DNA from 4 places in the Vibrio sp. SCSIO 43137 genome. Region 1 is predicted to be linked to each of the others. Evidence: predicted binding sites of a transcription regulator. Region 1 holds the regulator's gene; each other region holds the start of a gene.
The links. Region 1 encodes PurR, which represses purine synthesis genes. Its sites were predicted from a motif close to TNANGNAAACGTTTNCNTNA; they were not measured.
Positions count from the first base shown of each region.

Region 2: a site for PurR is predicted at 1,820-1,839, ahead of folD (bifunctional methylenetetrahydrofolate dehydrogenase/methenyltetrahydrofolate cyclohydrolase FolD). Genes of this name have one in related genera too.
Region 3: a site for PurR is predicted at 1,935-1,954, ahead of purM (phosphoribosylformylglycinamidine cyclo-ligase). Genes of this name have one in related genera too.
Region 4: a site for PurR is predicted at 2,158-2,177, ahead of pckA (phosphoenolpyruvate carboxykinase (ATP)). Genes of this name have one in related genera too.

Region 1 is NZ_CP116383.1:1,976,533-1,980,426, reverse strand. It holds gene PK654_RS09275 (TVP38/TMEM64 family protein) at 1-334, opposite strand, end outside; gene PK654_RS09270 (TfoX/Sxy family DNA transformation protein) at 521-1,111, opposite strand; cyclic di-GMP riboswitch class I at 1,226-1,308, opposite strand; gene purR (HTH-type transcriptional repressor PurR) at 1,499-2,518, opposite strand; gene torD (molecular chaperone TorD) at 2,742-3,389, opposite strand; gene torR (two-component system response regulator TorR) at 3,624-3,894, shown strand, end outside.
Region 2 is NZ_CP116383.1:947,653-951,546, reverse strand. It holds gene PK654_RS04600 (hypothetical protein) at 1-80, opposite strand, end outside; gene PK654_RS04595 (4Fe-4S double cluster binding domain-containing protein) at 86-1,420, opposite strand; tRNA gene PK654_RS04590 (tRNA-Arg) at 1,641-1,717, opposite strand; gene folD (bifunctional methylenetetrahydrofolate dehydrogenase/methenyltetrahydrofolate cyclohydrolase FolD) at 1,904-2,761, shown strand; gene PK654_RS04580 (lytic murein transglycosylase) at 2,845-3,813, opposite strand; gene PK654_RS04575 (YcgL domain-containing protein) at 3,855-3,894, opposite strand, start outside.
Region 3 is NZ_CP116383.1:809,172-813,065, forward strand. It holds gene PK654_RS03910 (class II glutamine amidotransferase) at 1-137, shown strand, start outside; gene purN (phosphoribosylglycinamide formyltransferase) at 189-830, opposite strand; gene purM (phosphoribosylformylglycinamidine cyclo-ligase) at 831-1,871, opposite strand; gene upp (uracil phosphoribosyltransferase) at 2,041-2,667, shown strand; gene PK654_RS03930 (uracil-xanthine permease family protein) at 2,777-3,894, opposite strand, start outside.
Region 4 is NZ_CP116383.1:63,866-67,759, reverse strand. It holds gene gspC (type II secretion system protein GspC) at 1-506, opposite strand, end outside; gene hslR (ribosome-associated heat shock protein Hsp15) at 733-1,122, shown strand; gene hslO (Hsp33 family molecular chaperone HslO) at 1,139-2,014, shown strand; gene pckA (phosphoenolpyruvate carboxykinase (ATP)) at 2,350-3,894, shown strand, end outside.

The DNA.
Region 1 (3,894 bases):
GTACCCAGTCACGAAGCAGGTAGCGGCTGCTGAGAAAGGCAAGTGTCGCCCCTATGCTGCTGGCAAATGAGACCAGAATCAAGCTAGTGACAAAACCAAACAGAGCTGCGCCGAGCAAAGTTACAACGGCCGCACCCGGAATGGAAAACGCGGTAATCAAAATATAAGCGAAGAAGTAGATAAGAGAAGCAATAACAAAGTTATTCTCAATATAGTCCGCTAACAACGCTTGTTGAGCTTTGGCGTTTTCCAGAGTCAGATACTGACCAAACTGAGTAGCCAGCAACACAATAAGAGCAACTAAAAAAAGTCCGATAATTAGTTTCTTGTTCATTATTCGTTTCCATAAAATTTGCGTTAACTACTATGACAGGGATAGCCCGAGAAAACTTTCATAATATTTTAATTATGGCCTATGAAAGCAGAGATTATTTCTATTTCGTTTAAACCTTAATCTGAACAGAACAAAAAAGCCGCTAAACAGAGTTAGCGGCTTTGCATTAGCTGGCTTGCAGGTCAATTAATTGAGAGCCTGCATAAGTTCTGCTCGTCTCTCTTGGGTGATTACAGACCAGTGTGTCCCTTTAAGGGCGCCTTCAAGAGCCCACAAAAGTTCTAAATTAACGGTGTCGGGGTGACTTTTCTGTATCGCTTTATAAGCACCAACGGCACCTACTTGTTTCAGGTCGGAGACGGATGCAATACCGGCTTTCTTCAGCATGCGTTCAGTGCCAAGGCGCAGATTAGGTAGATCTTTTAGCCTGCTTGGCTTTTCTTCCGCGTGAGTGGCTTTTTCACTCTTCGCATACTCCAGAGCTTCAGTGGCAATAGAGAGTATCTGATCTGTGTTGTTCCATATTTCATCTGGCAGAGCAAAATACTTAGTGACAACGGGAAAACCACGCTTTTTATAAACGTAAGGTGTGTATCCTGCTGCCTTATACTTTTCAGCGGAAGCTTTATGAGCTCTTATGTGGAGAGAGTTATTTACAACAAGAGCGAACATGGTTTCATCGACAAAAATCCCGAATCCGCCAAACATTGAACGCGACTTTACTTTGCCGAATCGTTCAAATAATAGTAGTGAATCTTTGAGTACTGGTTTATCCATTTTCATAGTCTCGGGTTAGGAAATTGCATCAACCAATTCAGTACCGAGAAATTAACAGAACAGCGAGTTGAGTTGTCAGAACAACGTAAAAACTCAATAGCCTGTCAATCAGTCTTCGGCAACCCCGCTACCTTTCATTTCTGTTAAGGCCGGAAGCTTTGCGTCCCACCCTTTCGGATGGTTTGCCCTGATCGTGACTCTATAAATATAGATAATTTCTGGACAGAGATCACTTTATAGAATGTTTAATGTGATGTTGCTCACTAAATCTCTGGCCGTATTTAAGCAAATTACTAGAGTATTAATTCAAGAGGTGAATGTAATTAGAAGGTTAAATTGCCGTGCTGAAACAGTACTGCACGGCAAACTAAAACATAGCAAATCAGCTTAATTACTAATATTTTTAACGCTATCGCGTACAACCAATTCTGGCTGCATTTCGAACACACGTTTTTCGTGTTCTTTGTTCTTGATTCTTTCCAGCAGAATCTCAAATGCTGTTTTACCTACACGTCGCTTAGGCTGGTGAATGGTGGTTAGCGGCGGAGAGAAATAAGCTGCAAGGTCAATATTGTCATAACCGATCACAGAGATATCTTCCGGGATACGGATACCACGGTGCTGAAGACGGCTCATCAGGCCTAAAGCCATGGTGTCGTTAAAGCAGAATACTGCCGTCGGTTTTTTGTCCATAGCCAGAATCTTGTCAGCGGCCTCAACGGCTGTATCGCATTCAAAGTTACCTTCAAGGATCTTACTTTCGTCAAACTTGATGCCATTCTCTTCCAGCGCGCGGCGATAGCCCTGAGTTCTTTCTATACAGAGTTTCTTATCCAGATGACCGCTAAGGCAGGCGATATCAGTATGGCCATTCTCAATAAGGTATTTGGTCGCTAGGTAACCACCCTCTTCGGAGTTATCAATAATCTTATCTGAATCATCTTCAGAGGACGAGGTACCCTGACCCCAGTCCATAATTACTTTAGGAATATCGGCGTGACCGTCCAGCATCTCCTGAAGTTCAGCTGTCAGGTCAGAACACATAACAAAAATGCCATCAACACGTTTTTCTGCCAGCATGCGGATATAATCGCGCTGTTTCTCGTAGATACCACCTGTGTTACACAGAATAAGAGTGTAACCCTGACGGTAACAGTAGCTCTCAACGCCATCTACAACTTCAGCCAGAAACGGGTTAGTAGACTGAGTTACCAACATACCGATAGTGCGGGTTGTATTACATTTTAAACTTCTGGCCACAGCACTAGGGGCGTAGTTGAGCTCTTTTACTGCGTCCATCACTTTTTGCTGAGTCGCCTCAGCAACAAAACGAGTTTTATTAATTACGTGAGATACAGTAGTCGTTGATACGCCAGCGATGCGCGCAACATCTTTTATGGTGGCCATAAGCTTATCCTATTATTCTGATGTTCTTATAAAGTGTAGACAACTTTTAAATCCATCAATATCTGTGCCGGAAACACAAAAAACCGCTATCTGGTATAGCGGTTTATGATTTTCATGCGTTTATCATCGTTTTCGCAGGCATGATAGCCGCTTTTGCGCAACATACAAAGCTAAAGCTCTAATTAATTTGTATTTGGTCACATTTGCCTGCTATTGCCTGAGATTATTCTCCGGCAAGATAAGTGCAGTCCAGCTTTAAGAAATCGACCAGCAGTGTAGAGACACTGGAATAAAAACCAAAATCATCGAACTTACTGCATTTTTTACTGAACTCAGGGATCCAGCTTAACAGATAAGTTTCAATAAATGCTTTCTGTTCCAGCAGAGCTTGATCAATATGTTCCAGCTTTTCCAGCTCGTTGGATCGAATGATCATATTGCCGAGAAAATCCAGTTCGATGGCAATATGGTCAGCAGGTTCGTTCAGGTCACTGTGTACATCGACACCCTGACTCTGCATCAGTTTTTGCATCTCCTGAGCAGGCTTGTCATTTAACAGGCCGTTCTCACCTATGTACATGGAGGCGTAGGGAAGGGCGCCCGATTTATCTGTCTGCAAAAACAGGCCACAGAAATCTGCTGCCAGTTCCAGTTGAGCATCTTCACGATCCTGAAGACGGTTTAATGCATCAACCATTTTGTCAACAGAAGGCTTAAGGGTAGGGTTCTCACCCAGCCCGGTTAAAAATGAACGGATTTCTGGAGAGTGGTATGCCTGAACATCTTTTTCTGTCAGCTCTTTGGCAAAAAGACTAGAAAGCCACCAGTAGATTTCAGCTCGTTTTTCATTAAACGCTTTTGTCTCTTCCATTATTTAATTCCTAAATAAACAATACTTAAATAATTGTATGCAAAAAATATGAATAGAATTAACTTAAATTATGACAATATATTAAGAAAAATAGGAGAAAATTAACACGGCGTCAAATAGTTGTTCTCCATCAATAAAAATCAAAAAACTCAATAAAAAACTTATTCTGGGCTAGAATTGTTAAATAATATAAATAGAATGCAACGTAACTGAAAAACGGAAAAAGTCATGGTCATGAGCAGTCACGTATTAGTTGTAGAAGATGATGTAGTCACCCGCAGTAAATTGGTCGGGTATTTTCAGAATGAAGGCTATCAGGTCAGTGAAGCCGAAAATGGCGACACCATGCGGGAGGTGCTTCAGGAAAACAATATCGATCTGGTGATGCTGGATATTAACTTGCCGGGTGAAGATGGACTAATGCTGACGCGGGAGCTCAGGACTCAATCGGATATTGGCATCATACTGGTTACCGGACGTACGGACAGTATTGATAAAATTGTCG
Region 2 (3,894 bases), 1.0 Mb from region 1:
ATCACTGCCTGAACACTCAGGGTTACAAGGATACCCAACGAGAAAAACAAAATTTCAATTCCGGTAAAGATATGAAACATAATAATTAGTCCCCCATTCCGCTATAATTCCTGCCACTTTGGTCATAAAACGTTTTGACTGCCTCTGGATCAAAAACGTTGCCATAGCCATGCCAAAGATCCATTTCTGCCATAAAAGCATGCATAAAGCCCGGCAGAATAGTGTTTACTCTGTCAATCAACCTATGATGCCAAAAATCAGGTTTATTATAAGGACAGGTGGTAACACAAGTGCCGCAGCCAGTACCTGAGTCTACCCAGTACTGATAGCATTTATCGCAACGAACCCACCATTTATACACACCGGGGTTATTGTAATAGCGTTCTGAACCATCATCGGCCGGAGGTGGATTTAAGGAAGGCTTGATATCTCTCGGAATTGCCTTACCCGGACAGTTATCAGCACAGTGCATACAGTTTTCACAGAAACTCTGTACACCAAATGTCACTGGTTTATCAAAATACTCGTCTAACTCAAGATCTACATAAACCTTAGCAATTCTTAATCTGCTGGCAAATTTATAGTTTTGCAGTAACCCCATACGATTAGACTCACCTAACCCGGCGGCAATTGCATAAGGGACACTTAATCCTCCGCCATTTCCGCAGGCAGCCGCTTTACACCCTAGTGCACTAAAGAAATGAGCCAGCTCTAGTGCAGCTTTGGCCATTCTTGCATAGCCTTCATCGGCTGTGGTATCGGCGGCAGCACTTGGAGCTGCTGAAAATGCATCATAATCTTCAGCAAAGCCCATAACGACAACCGTTTTCGGCTCAAATCCCATAGCCTCTTCCCATGATTTTGACTCAAGGGTGTTATCGTTAAACACATGAGAGTAATCCCAACGAGGATCGCGGCGGGTAATGCCGACAATATCGGCTCCATACATACGGGCAGCGCGTTTTATTTTTGCATGAGCTTCTTCACTGCTCTGGAATTTAAAACCTTCATTAATAGGCTGAGGTTCTATAACAAGAGGAAATGCACCATAAGGGTTCAGACGCTCGCCAACTTCGACAAAGTTGAACATTTCTGCCCCCACCCGGATGGCATGATCAACCGTACCAAAACCCGGAATAGTATCATCTACAACTTTTAGTGTGTCGTAGTAATTTCCCTTGGAATACTCTACTGCGCTGACGCTTAAGGCTTCATTAAAACGTTTATAAGTAGGGGCAACCTGCAGAGGAAAACTATCGTGTTTCACTACCCCTATTCCATCTTCGCGTGCCTTTGCTTTACCGGAACTTAACGCGCCCGCCATAGCCACACTACCAGCAGCACCGAGTTTTAGTATGTCACGACGTGACATTATACCTTTGCTGTCTTTAACCTTATTCTGTGAGTCATTAATCGACATAAAAAAGTAAGCCTCTATTGGTAAACAATAACATTGACTATCAAATATCACTTTCTAATGACGATTCTTAATTAACCACACACAATTCTGACTATAACAAACTATAGTCTGGGCTTATTAGTGATGAAAAACTTAAAGTTTATTGTGGAAGATCAAATTTATCCGGGAGCAAATACAAAAAAGCCGTAGCAAGTACTAACCTGCTACGGCTTATTGTATATGGCACGCCCTAGAGGATTTGAACCTCTGACCACATGCTTAGAAGGCACGTGCTCTATCCAACTGAGCTAAGGGCGCTTTGTAGGGAGGGATTATACGAGAAGCTCTGAAGAGGTCAACGGGTTTCTTTTACTTTATGATTTAACTGACCAAAAAAAAGTCAAATACCTGATAAATATATAGAGCAAACGTTTGCGTGATAGCTATTCGGAGGATAATTTGCGACAATGCGCACGCTCAGTAATTCAACAGTTAAGGGAAGATATGGCTGCTCAAAATATTGATGGAAAATTAATCTCTCAAACCGTCCGCTCCGAAGTTGCTGCACGGGTTAAAGCCCGTACTCAGGCTGGCTTAAGGGCTCCCGGCCTTGCCGTGATTCTGGTGGGGGAAGATCCTGCATCTCAGGTGTATGTGGGCAGTAAAAGAAAGGCGTGTGATGAAGTCGGATTCCTTTCCAAGTCTTTCGACCTTCCGGCAACCGCCAGCGAGCAAGAGTTACTGGAACTTGTTGATGAGCTGAACTTAGATTCTGAAATTGACGGTATTCTTGTTCAACTTCCGCTGCCGGCAGGAATCGATACCACCAAGGTACTTGAACGTATTCTGCCGGAAAAAGATGTGGATGGTTTCCACCCCTATAACGTCGGCAGACTTGCACAGCGCATCCCTAAGCTTAGATCCTGTACACCTAAAGGCGTGATAACCCTTCTGGATCGCTACAATATTGAACTGCGCGGCAAACACGCGGTTATTGTAGGTGCTTCAAACATTGTCGGCCGCCCTATGACCATGGAGCTGCTTCTGGCGGGCTGTACTACAACTACATGCCACCGTTTTACCAAAGAGCTGGAAAACCATGTGCGAATGGCTGACGTTGTTGTGGTCGCCGTGGGTAAACCAAACTTTATTCCGGGCAACTGGATTAAAGAAGGCGCTATTGTGGTCGATGTTGGTATCAACCGGCTTGAATCGGGCAAACTTGTCGGCGATGTTGACTACGAGGGTGCTAAACAGCGTGCCAGCTTTATTACCCCGGTTCCGGGCGGTGTCGGCCCTATGACGGTTGCCACCCTGATTGACAACACCATGATCGCCTGTGAGCAGTATAAATCTGAATAACCTAGCATTAGGTTAATCAATACAAAAAACCTCGCTATGCAAAGCGAGGTTTTTTATTGCTAACTAATCTGAGGTCAGGTTAGTTACTTCAGCTTATCTGCAAGATGACTAACAGCCAGCCCGAAATAGTAAGATCGGTTCCACTTCATCAGCACCTGATAGTTGTTGTAAATCAGGTAAGCTCTGCCATTTTCATCGTCAGGCATAATCAGCCATGCATTAATATCTTCATCCAGTACCGGAAGCTTGTTTCCGTTTAGTCTTCTGATGCCCAGATCATTCCATTGCTGCAAAGTCTTTGCTTTCTCTTTACCCCGTCCGGTCAGGCTGAGTGAAATCCCCTTAGGCACAGTAACCTGCCTGCCCCAGGTGTAATCGTCATCCCAGCCAGACTCTTTCAGGTAATTTGCTGCTGAGGCAAAGACGTCCTGAGTGTTTTTCCAGATATCTTTAACGCCGTCACCATTACCATCTTGTGCAAAATGGATAAAAGAGCTTGGCATAAACTGGCACTGCCCCATGGCTCCGGCCCATGATCCTTTCATGTTATTAACCGTAATATGGCCTTCATCCAGTATGGTCAGGGCGGCCATGGTCTCTTTACGGAAGAACGCTTCGCGGCGGCCTTCAAAGGCCAGTGTGCTAAGGGCATCAATAACATTGTATCCACCGGTCAGGCGGCCAAAATTACTTTCTACACCCCATAAAGCAACAATAAACCTTGGCTGGACACCATATTGCTCACCGATACGTTTTAAGTCGCTATAGTGTTTTTGATACAGGGATTTGGCCTGCTTCACCTTCCAGTCCGGCACGGCCCTTGGAATATATTCATCAAGAGTCAGCTTTTTTTCCGGCTGGTTGCGGTCAGCCTTTACGGCTTTTTTCTTGTAACTGACTTTTTTAAACGCCTCTTCGATAGTGCGTTCTGAGATGCCTTTCTCTCTCGCTTCCTGCTTTAAGCCATTTATATACTGATCAAACTCAGTATTAGCAGCAAGAACAGAAGTGCTGAGCACAACTCCTGCAATTAGGCTGACTACTTTTTTCAATGTTTCTTCTCCCTGAGCCAAATCCTTCCCTGATATTATTGTTATATTTCAGGGGTTCCTTTCTGTCTGGCTTTTTCTTGT
Region 3 (3,894 bases), 1.2 Mb from region 1:
GGCACAGGATGAAGCCGGGGGAGTTTAATCTGTTCCACTTTGGTGATGTGATCGACTGTAATAAAGAGAGTTTGGTGAATGTGCCTTATGCGGAAGCTAAACCGGGTAATCAGGCTCCTACTCAGCCTCTTGAGTAGGTATTAAATGATTAACAAAAAAAGGCTGAACAGTGTTCAGCCCTTTGTGTTTCACTCGCTGGCATAGCCCTGTTCAGGGAGAACATCCCCGTCCAGAACGGCCCGGCCATTCTCCATCTTGAGTCTTCCATCCAGAAACCATTTGATAACCAGAGGATAGATCCTGTGTTCCTGAGACTGGATTCTCTGATTAAGGGAATCTGCCGTGTCATCAGCAAATACCGGAACTTTAGCCTGTAGGATCACCGGCCCGCCATCCAGCTCTTCGGTAACGAAGTGAACGCTGGTGCCGTGCTCTTGATCTCCGGCGTCAATGGCTCTCTGGTGAGTATGCAGCCCCGGATACTTGGGCAGCAGGGATGGATGTACGTTAAGCATGCGGCCCTGATAGTGGTTAACGAACTCACTGCTCAATATGCGCATATAACCGGCCAGTACCAGCAGATCCGGCTGATACTTATTGATGCTCTCCATCAAAGTGTTATCGAAGGATTCTCTTGAATCAAAGGCCGCCGGATCGACAAAGTGAGCGTCAATTCCGGCATCTTTTGCTCTTTGCAAACCGTAAGCAGCCTGCTTATTAGAGAAGACGGCACTAAGGCGATACTCTGATTCAGCAGTACAGAAGTTATCTATGATTGCCTGCAGATTACTGCCGTTACCGGAGATAAGCACAACGATACTTTTAGCCATTTAGATGATCTCTACTTGTTGTTCACCTTCAGCAGCATTGGCTACTTCGCCGATTACCCAGGCGTATTCGCCTTCAGCCTTAAGTAGCTCTACTGCTTTATCAGCCTGATCCTGCGGCAGGGCAATAACCAGACCGACACCACAGTTAAAAGTGCGGTACATTTCATAGCTCTCTACATTGCCCTTGCTTTGTAGCCAGTAGAAGATATCCGGCCACTGCCAGCTATTACCGTTAATCACTGCCTTTGTGCCCTCCGGCAACACTCGTGGAATATTTTCCCAGAAACCACCACCTGTGATGTGGGAGATGGCGTGGACATCATGTTCCGCAATAAGCTTTAATGCTGAGTTTATATAGATGCGGGTTGGTTCAAGCAGATGTTCGCCGATAGTGCGGCCGTTCAGCTTTTCACTAAGATCAGCGTTTGATACTTCAAGAATTTTACGGATCAGTGAGTAGCCATTTGAGTGCGGGCCACTTGAAGCGACGGCAATAAGGGCATCACCAGAAGCGACTTTGCTTCCGTCAATAACGTCCTGCTTCTCAACAACACCGACACAGAAACCGGCAACGTCATAATCTTCACCTTCGTACATGCCCGGCATTTCTGCGGTTTCGCCGCCGATAAGGGCACATCCGGCTTGTACACAACCTTCACCAATACCAGAAACCACATCTGCTGCTGTGTCTACATCCAGCTTTCCTGTTGCGTAGTAATCTAGGAAGAACAGCGGCTCAGCACCCTGTACAATCAGGTCGTTTACACACATGGCAACCAGATCTATACCTATGGTGTCATGTTTCTTCATATCCAGGGCAAGACGTAGTTTCGTTCCGACGCCATCAGTGCCGGAAACCAGCAGAGGTTCCTTATATTTTGTCGGTAACTCGCACAGAGCACCAAAGCCTCCGATTCCGCCCATCACTTCCGGGCGGCGAGTGCGCTTTACTACGCCTTTAATACGATCAACTAACGCATTCCCGGCATCAATGTCGACACCGGCATCTTTATAGCTTAAAGAAGAGTTATTGCCACTCACAGGATATCCTTTTCATGTCATTAAGAGGTGAAAACTGGCGTTATTCTAACCGAGATACCGCAATAAGTTAAACGTTTGCGCAACAAAAAATATCTGCAAGATTTTCTCGGCAAAAACGGCAAAAAACCGTATAATCACAAGGTTTGTTTAAATATTGCCGGAGATGAAAATGAAAGTTGTTGAAGTAATGCACCCATTAGTTAAACACAAGGTTGGTTTAATGCGTGAGGGAGACATCAGCACTAAGCGTTTTCGTGAGTTAGCGACCGAGGTCGGTAGCCTGTTAACTTACGAAGCAACCTCAGACTTTGAAACTGAAAAGGTGACAATTGAAGGTTGGAATGGTCCAGTAGAAGTGGATCAGATTAAAGGCAAAAAAGTGACAGTAGTGCCTATTCTTCGTGCCGGTCTGGGCATGATGGATGGTGTTCTGGAGCATGTACCTAGTGCAAGAATCAGTGTGGTCGGTATCTACCGCGATGAAGAGACACTAGAACCTATCCCTTACTTTAATAAGCTGGCCTCTAACATTGATGAGCGTATCGCTCTGGTTGTTGACCCAATGCTGGCGACGGGTGGTTCTATGATAGCCACTATTGATCTGCTTAAAGATAAAGGCTGTCAGGCAATAAAAGTGTTGGTATTGGTTGCAGCACCAGAAGGTATTGAAGCTCTGGAAAAAGCGCATCCGGATGTTGAGCTTTATACTGCCGCTATCGATGAGAAGCTGAATGATAAAGGTTATATCGTTCCGGGTCTGGGTGACGCAGGCGATAAGATCTTCGGAACTAAGTAATATTTCGTATAAAAAACAGAAGGCTGATGTAGTGATACATCAGCCTTTTTTAGTTCTATCTCAATATTGATAACCGCCACCTAAGGCAGCGGTATTGAATATAGTGAGCTTAAGAAGCTTGCTCTTCTTCCATCTGAGCGTTGTCGACAACCTGAGTCTCACCAAGGTCATGTGGGAGGATAAGGTTAAGAACAATAGCGACAATACCGCACAGGCTGACACCTTGCAGGCTGAACTCACCTACACCAAAGGCCATTCCGCCGATACCAAATACCAGAGTTACCGCAACAATCGCCAGATTACGTGATTTATGCAGGTCAACGTTATTTTTGATCAGAGTATTCAGACCAACGGTGGCAATTGAACCGAACAGCAGAATCATAATGCCGCCCATTACCGGAACCGGAATGGTTTGCAGAATAGCACCAAGTTTACCTACCAGAGCAAGTACAATGGCAGAGACCGCTGCCCATGTCATAATGGCAGGGTTATAGGCTTTGGTCAGCATAACAGCGCCGGTTACTTCACTGTAAGTAGTATTTGGCGGAGCACCAAGCATAGAAGCTGCCATAGTGGCTACCCCGTCACCTGTGATTGTGCGGTGTAGTCCCGGCTTCTTAATGTAGTCTTTACCGGTCACGCTGGAGATAGCAAGCATATCGCCGACGTGCTCAACAGCAGGAGCAATGGCTACGGGAATCATAAACAGGATAGCGTTGATGTTAAACTCAGGTGCAGTAAAGTTCGGCATCGCCAGCCATGCAGCATTGGCAACAGGTGAGAAGTCAACCACACCAAACAGCAGGCTGAGAATATAGCCGGTCATAATACCGCCGAAAATAGGCAGCAGTTTCAGGAAGCCTTTTGCGAATACACTGATCGCAATGGTTGCGATAAGTGACAGGCTGGATATCCACAGAGCGTAGTCGGCATCTACCAACTGAACAGCGCCGTCGCCCGTTTTACCCAAAGCCATATTTACAGCGACTGGTGCTAGTCCGAGACCGATAACCATAATGACAGGGCCAACCACAACAGGTGGCAGCAGCTTATGAATCACTTCAACACCTTTTGCCTTTATCAGACCGCCAAGTAGCACATAGACCAAACCTGCAGCCATTAGGCCACCCATAGTGGCAGGGATTCCCCATGTCTGAACACCGAAAAGGATAGGAGCAATAAAAGCAAAAGAGGAGGCGAGGAAAATGGGGACTGAACGGCGGGTGA
Region 4 (3,894 bases), 1.5 Mb from region 1:
TTATCAATAATGACGCGATCAACAAACACTGCCTTAAGCTTAGCCTGTGTACCTTCAATCTGCTCACCGATACCGTAAGTAGCCTGTTTACCTTTGTTAGAGATGACCGCCAGACTGGCCGCTTCATTGCTGCTGGTAACGGCACCAACCAGAATCAGGTTCAGACGGGTCTGCGGCGCATTCTGAACCACAGGTTTAACCACCTGTTTTACTCTATTATTTTCGGAATACTTGCCAAAAAGATTGGCATTGAGAATCTCGTTAATGGGGTTGGCTCTAGTAGCAAGCGGCTGACTGACAATTACCGGTTTGGCAGACCAACGAGATACTGAAGTATCACTCTGCTCTGCTAATTGCCACACTAATTGACCAGTAATCCATGCGGTACAAACAACCAACAGCGCAGCGATAAAAAAACTGATCTTAGACTGGAAGCTGATAAACGCCGAGGGTAAATGCGTCAAAAAGCCCGTCAGTTTTGCATCACGGCCTAAATTTAATTGCATCGGAATCCTCTTAACTCGTCTATAGCTAAATAAATAATAGCGGGAAAGAGTAGCATACCTTAGCTGCATCCTATGCAAGGCAGAGGCTAGAATTACCGCACAACCCTTGAAAAAATTGAGACATATCACCATTTCTACACAAAATGGAGTCCGGAAAGGGTACTAACAAATATAGACCTATTACATTCCGGACTGTTCAACTTATTTTTTTGCATGAGTAACTCAATTGAAAACTGATAACCAAGCTGTGCGGCTGGATAAATGGCTATGGGCTGCAAGGTTTTATAAAACCCGCTCAATTGCCAGAAATATGGTTGACGGTGGTAAAGTTCATTACAATGGTCAGCGCTCAAAACCAAGCAAGCTGGTTGAGCTGGGTGCTGTCATTACTCTGCGTCAGGGACACGATGATAAGACCGTCGTTATAGAGAAGATTTCTGACCAGCGTCGCGGAGCGCCGGAAGCTCAACTACTTTATAAAGAGACAGACGAGAGCATCGCAAAACGCGAAGAGAACCATCAGAAGCGTAAACTGAATGCTTTCCACAGCCCGAGCCCGGATCGACGACCGGATAAAAAACAGCGTCGCGATATTATTAAATTTAAACATCAATAAGCTGGAGTTTCCTGAAATGGCAAACAATGTTTTAAACCGCTACCTATTTGAAGATCTTTCTGTTCGTGGCGAACTGGTGCAACTGGATGATGCATACCAACAAATTATTTCCAGCAAGGAGTACCCGGCAGCTGTGCAAAATTTGCTGGGTGAGCTACTGGTTGCAACCACACTTCTGACTGCGACCCTGAAATTTGAGGGTTCAATCACACTTCAGCTACAGGGAGACGGCCCAGTTTCTCTGGCAGTGATTAACGGCAACAACAATCAACAGGTTCGCGGTGTTGCCCGCTGGGAAGGTGACATCGCTGATGACGCAAGTTTGCATCAACTGATGGGTAAAGGTCATCTGGTTATGACCATCACTCCGGACAAGGGCGAACGCTATCAGGGAGTGGTCGGGCTGGAAGGAGACAACCTTGCAGAATGTCTTGAGAGCTACTTTATCCGCTCAGAGCAGTTGAAAACACGCCTGTGGTTCCGCCTTGGCGAACATGACGGCAAACCTCACGCGGCAGGTATGTTGCTTCAGGTTGTTCCTGACGGAAAAGGGTCAGAAGAAGACTTCGAACATCTTGAGCAGCTGACCAATACCATCAAAAATGAAGAGCTTTTCTCTTTAGAAGCCAATGAGCTGCTATATCGCCTATATAATCAGGAAAAAGTGCAGCTGTTCAATGCGCAACCTGTTGAATTCTTCTGCGGTTGTTCAAGGGAAAGAAGTGCCTCAGCTATCGTTAGCATTGCAAAAGAAGAGGTTTACGACATTTTAACAACCGAAGGCTCAATTTCTTTACATTGTGATTACTGTGGCACGAGTTACTCGTTCGACGAAGCACAGGTCAATGAGCTTTATGCACAAAGTGAAAATGGCAACAAAACCATTCACTAACACGCATATATGAAAACATAAGTTTTGTTTTTTAGATCAAGCCGGCAAAAGTCGGCTTTTTTATTTCATAAATTCATATAAATCACCAAGTTAATTGAGTATTCACACACTTTTGACTTTCTCCCCTGTACTTTATTTTGATCTAACGCAAAGCTTTGCGTCATCCCAAAAATGAGCACACAAAAAGTGTGACGAATGAGCATAATCGATGGCTTTTCCATCAATATTTTTTGACTTGTCTCCCTGTTTTCTGGCTTTCACGTTGCTAGCATGGTTAACAGACCAAAAGAAAATATTTTACAAATTCCCTACAATTTATCCAATAAGGAGCACCTATGACCGTTATGGAACATACTAAGGCTGCACAAGTAGATCTGACTAAATACGGGCTGAATGACGTAAAAGAGATTGTTCGCAATCCAAGTTACGAAATGTTGTTCGAAGAGGAGACTCGATCCGATTTAGAAGGGTATGAAAGAGGCGTAGTAACAGAGCTGGGTTCTGTTGCCGTTGATACCGGTATCTTTACCGGTCGTTCACCAAAAGATAAGTTCATCGTCAAAGATGCAACAACAGAAGAAAACATGTGGTGGACTTCTGAGCAAGTTAAAAATGATAACAAGCCAATCTCCACAGAAGTGTGGAATGAGCTGAAAGCACTGACGACTAAACAGCTTTCCGGCAAACGTCTGTTTGTTCTGGATTGCTACTGTGGTGCCAATGAAGACACTCGTCTTTCTATCCGCTTCGTTACTGAAGTTGCATGGCAGTGCCACTTCGTGAAGAACATGTTTATCCGTCCTAGCGAAGAAGAGCTGGCAACCTTTGAGCCTGACTTCGTGGTAATGAATGCAGCGAAAACCGTTAACCCTGACTGGGAGAGACAAGGCCTTAACTCTGAAAACTACACGGTATTTAACCTGACAGAAAAAATGCAGTTAATCGGTGGTACATGGTACGGCGGTGAAATGAAAAAAGGTATGTTCGCTATGATGAACTACTTCTTACCGCTTAAAGGGATCGCTTCAATGCACTGTTCTGCCAACGTAGGCGAAAAGGGCGATACCGCTATCTTCTTCGGCCTGTCTGGCACAGGTAAAACAACCCTTTCAACAGACCCTAAACGTCAGTTGATTGGTGATGATGAGCACGGCTGGGATGATGACGGTATCTTCAACTATGAAGGCGGCTGTTATGCTAAGACCATCAACCTGTCTAAAGAAGCTGAGCCGGATATCTATAATGCTATCCGTCGTGACGCTCTGTTGGAAAACGTAACCGTTCGTAATGATGGCTCTATCGACTTTGATGATGGTTCTAAGACGGAAAACACTCGTGTTTCTTACCCTATTTACCACATCGATAACATTGTTAAGCCGGTTTCTAAAGCTGGTCATGCCAACAAGGTAATCTTCCTGACTGCCGATGCATTTGGTGTGCTGCCACCAGTAGCTAAGCTGACAGCTGAGCAGACTAAGTACCACTTCCTGTCTGGCTTTACCGCTAAGCTGGCTGGTACAGAGCGTGGCATTACTGAACCAACGCCAACTTTCTCAGCGTGTTTCGGTGCGGCATTCCTGACTCTGCACCCGACTAAGTATGCTGAAGTTCTGGTTAAACGTATGGAAGCGGCCGGTGCAGAAGCTTATCTGGTTAACACTGGCTGGAATGGTTCTGGTAAACGTATCTCGATTCAGGATACCCGTGGCATTATTGATGCGATTCTGGATGGCTCAATTGAGCATGCTGAAACTAAGCAGATTCCGGTATTTAACCTTGAAGTACCTATGGCTCTTCCGGGTGTTGATCCGGCGATTCTTGACCCACGCGATACGTATACCGATCCGCTACAGTGGGAAAGCAAAGCTGAAGATCTGGCA